3 regions of the Halobacillus litoralis genome follow, and region 3 is predicted to be linked to each of the others. Evidence: riboswitches for the same ligand, from Rfam matches in the RefSeq annotation. Region 3 holds a riboswitch; each other region holds the start of a gene.

Region 1 (3,280 bases), 1.7 Mb from region 3:
ACACTCCGGGGAAGAAAGGGGATATGAATAAAAGGAGGATCTAACATGGTCGGAACAGCTTCGGAAAACAGTGTTCAATGTAACACCGAATATTCTCCGTTGAAAAAAGTCGTAGTCGCCAAACCTTCTTACATGAAAATTACTGACATCATCAACGAAACTCAAAAACATTACCAAAACAAGAACATAAACATCAAAACAGCTCTCCAGCAACATGAACATTTCGTACAGGTTTTAGAAGAACACCAGATTGAAGTCATACAACTTGCAAGTCAGCCGGATCTTCATGAACAGGTGTTTACAAGAGATATCGGGTTTACCATTCATCATCGACTGTTTATCAGCTCTATGAGTGAAAAGGTACGGAAAGAGGAAACGGATGTCCTCCAGAGCTGGGCGAGAGAGAATGACATCGAGGTAGAAGAGGACCTCCCTTCATCGATTGAAGGCGGAGATATCGTTGTAGACGGGAACACGGTTTGGGTCGGTGAAACAAAAAGGACGTCCGGTAAATCCATAAGCGAACTTCAATCACGTCTCCTTGACCTTCAGGTTATACCTGTCCCTTTGAGAGGAGACATCCTTCATTTGGACTGCGTATTCAACATAATCGATCAATCCACTGCAATCCTTTATCCTCCTGCTTTTACAAAAAACAGTTTGAAATCCATCTCTGCACGATACAAAGTAATTGAAGTCACCAAAAAGGAGCAATTCACCATGGGTCCGAACGTTCTTTCCATTGGAAGCCGTAAAGTGATCAGCCTCCCTCAAAACGAACAACTAAATACACAGTTAGAGAAATATGGGTTTCATGTGATTCCTGTAGACCTTTCAGAAATCATCAAATCCGGAGGGTCGTTCCGCTGCTGTACATTGCCATTAAAACGAACATAAAGTCAGTCCGCTTCTTTTAGAGCGGGCTCTTTTTGAGTGGAAGAAGTTCACACAAGTATAAATAAGACACCACTAAAATGTGGTGTCTTTGCATTTGTTTATTGGTTTTCAAAACACTATATACCTATCATCGAAGGGCCGGTCTGCTTTTTCGGTGTTCTCTCCTGGATGGAGCCGTTTCAAACAATTGTTTATCTTCCTCTGTCTCAGGTATGATGGGCGGCACCGGTGTCGGTCTCCCTTCGACATCTACAGCGACCATCGTTAAAAATGATTCGGTCGTCATAACCTTTTGGCCTTGAAGTAAATCATCTGCAAAGACTTTCACATACACTTCCATTGATGTACGTCCCGTGCTCGTCACACAAGCTTCTAACGTCAATGCATCCCCTACTTTAGCTGAAGATAAAAAATCTACAGAGTCTATGGAAGCTGTGACAACTACACAGTTTGAATGCTTCATAGCAGTAAGAGCAGCAATTTCATCGATATATGAAAGGACTTTCCCTCCGAAAATAGTATCCAGGTGATTCGTATCTGGTGGCAGCACTAATCTTGTTTGAGTCATTCTAGAATAACGAACAGGTAAAGGTTCCATGAATGGTTTCCTCCTTCTTGAAAGTGAATATCCCTCAAAGGGAGAATTTACAAAGCGCATTCTCCCTTTAGTTCATGGAACCGTAAAAGGCTCTTGATGGATCCAATACACGTAACATCCTCCTATCTCCCGTAGGAATTCATGTTCTTCCTTATGGCAGGTCTCCTGACTCAGGTTCATCAGCACATAGCCCTTCCCATAAAAAAACAGTGGGTCATCTATGCACCTCCCCATTACAGTGGCGGGACCGCGTTGGCTTTTCACCAAACTTCCCTTTTCAGCTTCTAAGACGAAGCCACCATAAGGCGGTAAAATTTTCAATAGAAAAGAGTAACTCTCTTCCCATCCACTATCTCCTAAACAAACACCCATGTCAACACGAACAAAACTATTAATATTGTCATCTAATTTCCTAAATAGGGGTTGATTACGAACAATAAACTGATATACTATCCATATCATTCGAATATAAGTTTTCATATAATCGCGGGGATAGGGCCTGCAAGTTTCTACCGGTTTACCGTAAATAGACCGACTATGAAAAGCAGCACAAGACACCGGGGCTTTCCTGTCCACGGTTTCATTGTCTTTGTCTACGTCTAGCACGAAAAGACTTGCTTTCCATAGAGGAAACAAGCTTTTCGTGCTTTTTTGTTACCTAAATACTTAACCCAGAAAGGTGCGTTGGATATGGATCGTTTGAAAAAGAAAATCGTGGAAGAAGGGAAAGTTCTATCTTCTTCCGTTATTAAAGTTGATGCCTTCTTGAATCATCAAATAGACCCTGTACTCATGAAAGAAATTGGTGAAGAGTTTGCGAGACGTTTCAAAGATTTGGGGATTACGAAGGTACTGACATTAGAGTCCTCAGGAATTGCACCCGCTCAAATGACTGCCCTAAGCCTGGGGGTTCCTGCAATCTTTGCAAGGAAGAAAAAATCGTTGACCATGAAAGATCACCTTTACACATCAAAGGTGCACTCATTTACAAAGCAAGAAACAAATGACATCTCCATATCAAAAAACTTCATGACACATGATGATCACGTTTTGATCCTTGACGACTTTCTCGCGAATGGTCAGGCAGCGAAGGGGCTGATTGACCTTGTGGAACAATCAGGAGCATCGATTTCCGGTGTAGCGATCATCATAGAAAAAGGGTTTCAAGATGGAGGACGTCTCTTACGACGCCAAGGATTAAAAGTAGAATCTCTCGCCACGCTTTCATCCCTTGAGGACAGTAAAGTCACGTTTGGAGAACAGGAGGTATCCTCATGAAAACAACGGCGTTAGCAATTCAACATTTATTGGCGATGTATGCTGGAGCAATCCTCGTTCCATTGATTGTTGGTGGAGCTCTGGGGCTGGATTCTGAACAACTCACTTATCTTGTCGCTATTGATATTTTAATGTGCGGGGTGGCAACCATCTTGCAAGTCGTCCGCAATCGTTATTTCGGTATCGGTCTTCCTGTCGTCCTTGGCTGTACGTTTACAGCCGTCGGTCCAATGATCGCCATCGGAGGTGAATTCGGGGTTTCGGCTATCTACGGCTCCATTCTCGTTTCCGGATTGTTCGTCATCCTGATCAGCCGCTACTTCGGGAAACTTGTTCGATTCTTCCCACCTGTCGTCACAGGGACCGTTGTAACGATTATTGGAATTACATTAATTCCTGTTGCCATCAACAACATGGGCGGAGGCCAAGGGGCTGAAGACTTTGGTTCCCCTGCCAATCTTGCTCTTTCCTTTGGAACGCTTTTATTCATTGTTCTTCTTTATCGTT
Region 2 (3,280 bases), 1.7 Mb from region 3:
CGATCTTCTTTTTGGCCAGAAGGTGGGCCCACCCGAAGGTACCGAGCCCAACCCCACGGTAAGATTGGTTCGTGAGTTGTGCTTGTAAAACGGGAATGGTATTTCGGTCGATGACGTTATCCAGCATACGAACTTGAATTGAAATCAAGCGCTTCAGGACGCCATTCGTGACGGCACGACCGAGATTGATGCTCGACAAGTTACAAACAACGAAATCCCCTGGTGTCTTCACGGAAATGATTTTACCGTCTTCCACGTATTGTTCATCCTGGATGGTCGGCTTTTGGTTCTGGGTGATTTCTGTACAAAGGTTGCTGCAATAAACCATACCCGCGTGGCTGTTCGGATTCATGCGATTGACTTCATCCCTGTAAAACATATACGGTGTCCCTGTTTCAAGCTGACCAATCATGATGCGCTTCATAATTTCGATCGCAGGCACTTTCTCCTTAGAAAGGTCAGGATGGGCGACGCAGGCGGCATATTTCTCCCGGAAGGATCCTGCCCCTTTCTTTTCATCAAAGTAGTCTTCCAGTGAGTAGCCCATGACGGTGCGGATTTCGTGAGGGTCGAATAAATACCAGTCCTCACGGTTTTCCACTGCCTCCATAAAGAGGTCGGGGATGGATACTCCTGTGAAAAGGTCGTGAGTTCGCTGGCGTTCATCCCCGTTATTCAACCGGCTGTCCAGGAAAGGGAAGATATCTTTATGCCATACATCTAAGTATACAGCGACCGCTCCCTGACGCTGCCCCAGTTGATCCACGCTGACAGCCGTGTTGTTGAGCTGTTTCATCCATGGGAGAATTCCTGATGAGACACCTTTGAATCCACGGATGTCACTTCCACGGCTTCTGATTTTTCCTAGGTACACCCCGATACCTCCTCCGTGCTTACTCAGGTTGGCGATGTCGGTATTGGTATCATAAATCGACTGTAGGGAATCATCGATGGTGTCGATGAAACAGGAACTAAGCTGTCCATATCTTTTTCCAGCATTGGCGAGGGTAGGGGTAGCGACAGTCATGTACAAATGACTCAGTGCCCAATACGCTTCTTTGATAAGAGGAAGGCGCTTCGATCCTTTTTCTTCCGCCATTAATACCATAGCGATGATCATGAAACGTTCTTGTGGAAGTTCATAAACTTCTTTAGCTTTGCTTTTGGCAAGGTAGCGGTCGCTTAAAGTCTTCAATCCAATATATGTGAAGAGATGATCGCGATCAGGTGCGATGCAGGACTCCAATTCTTCAATCTCCTTTTTGGTGTAGTATGTAAGGAGATTCTTGCTGTAAATATTCTTTTCGACCAACGTTTGGATCAGTCCGTAGAAGTCCTCATAAGGTCCAGGTGTGGATCGATTGTGCGCGGACTCTTCATACATGTCCTCCAAATGGATCCGACTCGCTACATACGTCCAATCCGGGCTCGTTTCATCGATTTCCGCCAAACATTCTAATATGACTGCATGTTTGTCATTCTTAAGGTCGGGGGACTTATCAATAAGTCGTTGGACATTCAAATGGGGGAAGTCTGCTTCCCAATGTTTAATTCTCTCTGGCCAGGACTTGCTTCTCGTTATGGTTTCCATTCTTTTTCACTCCTTGAAAATGAAGGTGTATGTTCGTTAAGTGTCACGGGTTCGGAAAAATAAAAAAATCCGCTCAATGAAAATTGAGCGGATGAAACCATGAAACGAAGAGAAGACACGAGAGTCTTCGTTCCATCGCTTCATCTTCTCAATCCCCGAAGAAGTTGAAACTGCGACGAACGAAGACAGGTCTCCTGGCTGACACTCGATCTTACTCTGGTCCTTCCCGTGCAAAGCACAGTGGAATGTCCATTTCGCGAGTGATGACAGTTGCGGGGGCAGCTCCGGATTTTAACCGGATTCCCTATTAAGCCTTGTGGCATCTTCTATTCGTAGATACTATATATAGTGTTTATTTTAATTTGAATTAGCTTATATTGTGTTTCTATCATAACGCTGTAGGGAAGATCATGCAACTCTTTTTTATCGGGTTCGACAAGAATAGAGCTATCATCCCTGCTATGATCCGCTATAATAGAGGATAGGAAATTTATTTGAAAGGGATGAGGGTGTGGCACAAACGTTTAATTGGCATAAAGAAGCGGAGAAGCAATGGAATGATCGTGCTGAAATGTGGAATTCAAAAAGTAGAGAGATGTGGGATGATGGAAGCAGGTGCACAATCATTCCTTTTATGACAAAGCATATATCGAAAGGGAAGGTCGCTGATTTAGGGTGCGGAGATGGTTATGGTTCGTATCTGCTTTACAAAGCAGGTTTTGACGTCACGGGGCTCGATTTGTCAGAGGACATGGTGATGCGCGCCAATGAGCGAGTGAATGATGAGCGGATCTCATTTGTTCAAGGGGATTTGACAGACCTGCCGTTTGAGGGCGAATCTTTTGATGCGGCGATGGCGATCAATTCACTCGAATGGACAGAAGTCCCGTACAAGGGTCTGGAAGAGATGAAGCGGATCTTGAAACCAGGAGGCCGTTTATGTGTCGGCCTACTTGGACCTACAGCGATGCCACGTATCAATAGTTATCGCAGGGTATATGGAGAAGAAGTTATTTGTAATACGATGATGCCGTGGGAGCTTCAAAAAATGGCAGAAGAAACTGGATGGACCTATGTAGAAGGTCAAGGAGTCTACAAACGCGGGGTGGAAGACCATCACACCGCGGAGCTGGATGAAGAATTAAAACAAGCCTTAACCTTCATGTGGATCTTCATCTTCGAAAAACAATAAAAAACAAAAGCACCCGGAGAGTGGGTGCTTTTGTTTTGGAAATAAATGTATGACCTGGTACACCTTAAAAATCCACAAATGTAAATAAATGTATGACTTGGTCACTCCATTTATTCGCCTTCCTCAGTCCAGAGGAATTCTTTGAGTAGTTGGTCGACTTCTTCTAGTTCGTGCAGTCCGGAATGTGTGGCCAGTGGGTTGTAGAGGCGCTTTTCCTCATACTTCCCAAAGGGGACGATCTCTTCCAGTCCACTTACACTTGAGGCATGGACAAGACCGTCCCAATGCTTGGATTCAGAGTCATTGCTATTGATCACACCAGCTATAGCGAATACATCCACATCATTCGGGAACTGATCTTTGTTTTGCAACATCTGTTTTAAAGCTTCAGAATTCGGCCGAAGGTCAGTTGTTGCTGCTCCGTAATTGGATGCGAAGTAGCCTTCTTTTTCAATGCCTTTAAAAGGGCTTGCAATGACGGACAGTTTCTCTACTCG
Region 3 (3,280 bases):
ACTTTAATAGTCGCTTTATGTATGAAAAAAGTTACACTATCTATCTTAATATGCAAAAAAAGAAAAAGGAACCGCGTTTTCGAAAGAAAATCCCCTGCCGAATACCTCTACCCGACCTTCAACTTTAGCTCCCTATTCTTGAAGACTAAGTTTCGAGATGTTTGATGAGTGGCTAGGGGCTCCGGGAAACAGTTCGCTTTCGATGGGGCGGGCGGTGAGCCTCCTCGGACTACGTCCTGTGGGGTCTCACCTGTCCCACACGTCCCATAGGAGTCTCACCGTTTCCCTCCGCCCCTTTACCTTATATGTCTCTCGGAAGCACTTATAGAATAAGCAGCTTTCCGGCTTTATGGAAGTGTTAGCGTTAAGCTTCTACCTTATGTGTAATTGAATTCTAAAAACCTGATATAGAACACTTTATGCTTATTAAAGCGGGAGAGTGGAAAAGAGAGTCCATCTGAGAGAAGGGGTTCGTTCATCACTTCCATTGAAAGGGGTGGTTGGGAAGCTGTGAGACTCCCGTGGGAGAAAGGAGATAGGCGAGATCCCTAAGTACGGAAGCCCACCCGCGGAAGCCCGCACACAGGAAAGCGAGTTGCTTCCCATCACCCCTGACTCTCAATACAGCAAACGAACCCCGAAACATCTCACATTCGAGTCTTCTACAATCCTAACATTAACTTTAATAAATGAGAGGATTAAGATAGCAAAAAAGCTACCCTTGGTTTGGGTAGCTAAGTGACTTTTGATATGGCGTTTCTTTTTTCGTAGCGTTGGAAAAGTGTTCCGAGTATTGGAGATAGCGCCAATATGAACACAGTATTAGAAACCGCATGATTGATATCCATCGGGAGGCCGGCTAAATAATACGCCCAAAATGGCTGCCCTGCTGCCCTCATGGTCAAGGAAAGAATGACGCCGAAGAAAAGTCCACTGACAAAGCCATAGATGGAAAGCGCCCAATGCGGCAATTTAGACCAATATTTCCCTAGCAGTCCAGCAATAATTCCTATGATTGACCAGGCGATAATCTGCCAGATCGTCCAAATCCCCATCCCCAACAACACATTGGATACAAAAGTAGTGAGCAGAGCAATGAGAATTCCTGCACTAGGCCCGAGCCAGAAGCCCGCAATAATGATAATGGCGGTCACCGGCTGGATGTTCGGAAAATGGGCTAAAGCCATCCTTCCTGCTATGGCTAAGGATGCGAGCATGGCTATCAATGTAAGCTTATAGGTATTCATCATTCATCATTCCCAAGATTGATAATCAAAAACGATTTCGTCTCCATCCTCTACTTCGTATTCATTTGCTCCAACCATGGCTTCATCACCGTTAATGGTGTACATCCAAGCCTTTTTTTCTTCTTGATTCCCAGCAATCCCTTCAATGCTGTTGATGAACCCTTCAGACTGTTCTACTTCATAGTTATCTTCCATGACTTCCATGAGGGTGGTTCCTTCTTCTACCGTAATTTCATCTTCAGCCATCATTTCTTCGCCATTGTTTTTAGATAACTGTACTTGTACCGTAACTTCCTGCACCTGTTCTTCTTGAGTCGCCGATGTTTCCTTTTCCTCTTGTGTACCACATCCTGCTAGTACAGCAACAGCCAGAATCATGGCTGTTAAAACAGTGTTCCATTTTCTCATAACCATCTCTCCCTTTTCTTTTTACTTCACGGCCAGGAGGAGAGAAAAGCAGAGACAACCACGTAACATGTATGGTAGACATCGTAAAATTCTTTTCTATCAAAAAAAGCTTACCCTTGTACAAGGGTAAGCTTAAGACAAACGAAAGGATAAGATCTACGTTTCATGTCATACCGATCGGTTGTCTCAAATGCTCAATCCCCGAAGCTTTGAAACATTGGATTAGGCAGGTCTACTGACTTGTGCGTCATCCTAATCAGGATCCTTCCCATGCCGATGGCACAGTGGAATTTCCTTTTCGTCTACACTTACAGTTGCGAGGACAGCTCTGGTTTTGCACCAGATTCCCTATTAAGTCTTTACAGACACCTGAATCCTCTTCATATGAAGTTTCCATAAACAAGATTACAACAATTTTCCGAATATAGCAACATTATTTTTCCTTATCTGAATAAGGGATCTTAAAAGTGAAAGTCGTCCCTTCTTTCAACTTGCTATGCACACTGATGGTACCTTCATGAGCTTCTACAATGTTTTTCGCAATGGCAAGCCCAAGACCTGTTCCTTTTTTATAATTTTTATTTTCGCGTTTTCTCGATTTATCTGCTTTATAGAATCGCTCGAATACAAACGGAAGATCTTCCTCAGCAATCCCGTACCCGGAGTCTTTGACACTTGCAATCCATTCATTCCCCTCTTTTTCAAGAATCACCTGAACTTCACTACCTGGATCGGAATGTCGGATCGCATTATCAATCAAGTTTGTAAACACCTGCTCAATACGGTCAGGATCGAAGTCGAGGAACCCGAACTTTCCTTCTACCTTCAAGTGAAGGTCCACTTCCTTTTCTTTGGCGATTCCACTGAATTTACGAATGATCTTGTTCAAGAAAGGCTCCATTTCCACCGACTCTTCGTTCAACTGAATATGTCCCGCTTCCATCCGTGCGATATCCAACAGCTCATTTACAAGACGGCCGATCCTCAATGATTCGTCATGGATGATTTGCGCGAGTTCATTTTTGTCTTCTTTTGACTCGGCAATGTCATCTACAATAGCTTCACTATATCCCTGCAGCATGGAAATAGGAGTTCGGAGTTCATGGGATACATTCGCGATGAAATCTTTACGAAGCTTGTTCAGCCTTCTTTCTTCTGTCATATCCCGAAGTACTGCGACAGCCCCACGTACTTTTTCTTTGTCATACAAAGGTGTCATGATGATGACCCAGGACCTGCCCTGCAATGTCATTTCGATCATGGACTCATTCTCATCAGTGATGACATCGTTAAACAATTCCTTCAGTGGTTCTGGGAGCACCGTTTGATCAGCAGAGGTAGACGCAGCGTTCTTTTCAAACTCATAGGCTTCTAGATATTGTTGGGCAGGAGGATTGGAAATGAGCACATCCCCTTCCCGATTGAACGTAATGACACCATCTGCCATCGACCTCAAAATCCCAGAGAGCTGTTCTTTTTCCTGATTTAAAGCGTTGATATGAAATTTCAACTCCCGGCCCATCCGATTAAAGGCCATCGCCAATTCACCGATTTCGTCATGAGTACGGATAGGAATCTTCGTGTTAAACTCGCCTTTAGCAAGTTCGAGTGCTCCTTCTCTCATT

Evidence for each region. Region 3 has a riboswitch for cobalamin ahead of LC065_RS14165 (DUF4430 domain-containing protein). Riboswitches for the same ligand answer to the same signal wherever they lie in the genome.
Region 1: linked by a shared signal. The riboswitch ahead of LC065_RS03145 (acyl-CoA thioesterase) and the one ahead of LC065_RS14165 (DUF4430 domain-containing protein) in region 3 are both predicted to bind cobalamin.
Region 2: linked by a shared signal. The riboswitch ahead of LC065_RS02990 (ribonucleoside-diphosphate reductase subunit alpha) and the one ahead of LC065_RS14165 (DUF4430 domain-containing protein) in region 3 are both predicted to bind cobalamin.

What each region holds. Positions count from the first base shown of each region.
Region 1 covers NZ_CP129016.1:600,722-604,001, forward strand. The annotation lists gene LC065_RS03140 (dimethylarginine dimethylaminohydrolase family protein) at 46-897, shown strand; gene LC065_RS03145 (acyl-CoA thioesterase) at 1,025-1,495, opposite strand; cobalamin riboswitch at 1,634-1,813, opposite strand; purine riboswitch at 1,952-2,053, shown strand; gene LC065_RS03150 (xanthine phosphoribosyltransferase) at 2,186-2,773, shown strand; gene LC065_RS03155 (nucleobase:cation symporter-2 family protein) at 2,770-3,280, shown strand, end outside.
Region 2 covers NZ_CP129016.1:569,138-572,417, reverse strand. The annotation lists gene LC065_RS02990 (ribonucleoside-diphosphate reductase subunit alpha) at 1-1,591, opposite strand, end outside; cobalamin riboswitch at 1,760-1,933, opposite strand; gene LC065_RS02985 (class I SAM-dependent methyltransferase) at 2,163-2,783, shown strand; gene LC065_RS02980 (alpha/beta fold hydrolase) at 2,894-3,280, opposite strand, start outside.
Region 3 covers NZ_CP129016.1:2,772,886-2,776,165, reverse strand. The annotation lists gene LC065_RS14170 (ECF transporter S component) at 735-1,247, opposite strand; gene LC065_RS14165 (DUF4430 domain-containing protein) at 1,254-1,655, opposite strand; cobalamin riboswitch at 1,865-2,043, opposite strand; gene LC065_RS14160 (ATP-binding protein) at 2,089-3,280, opposite strand, start outside.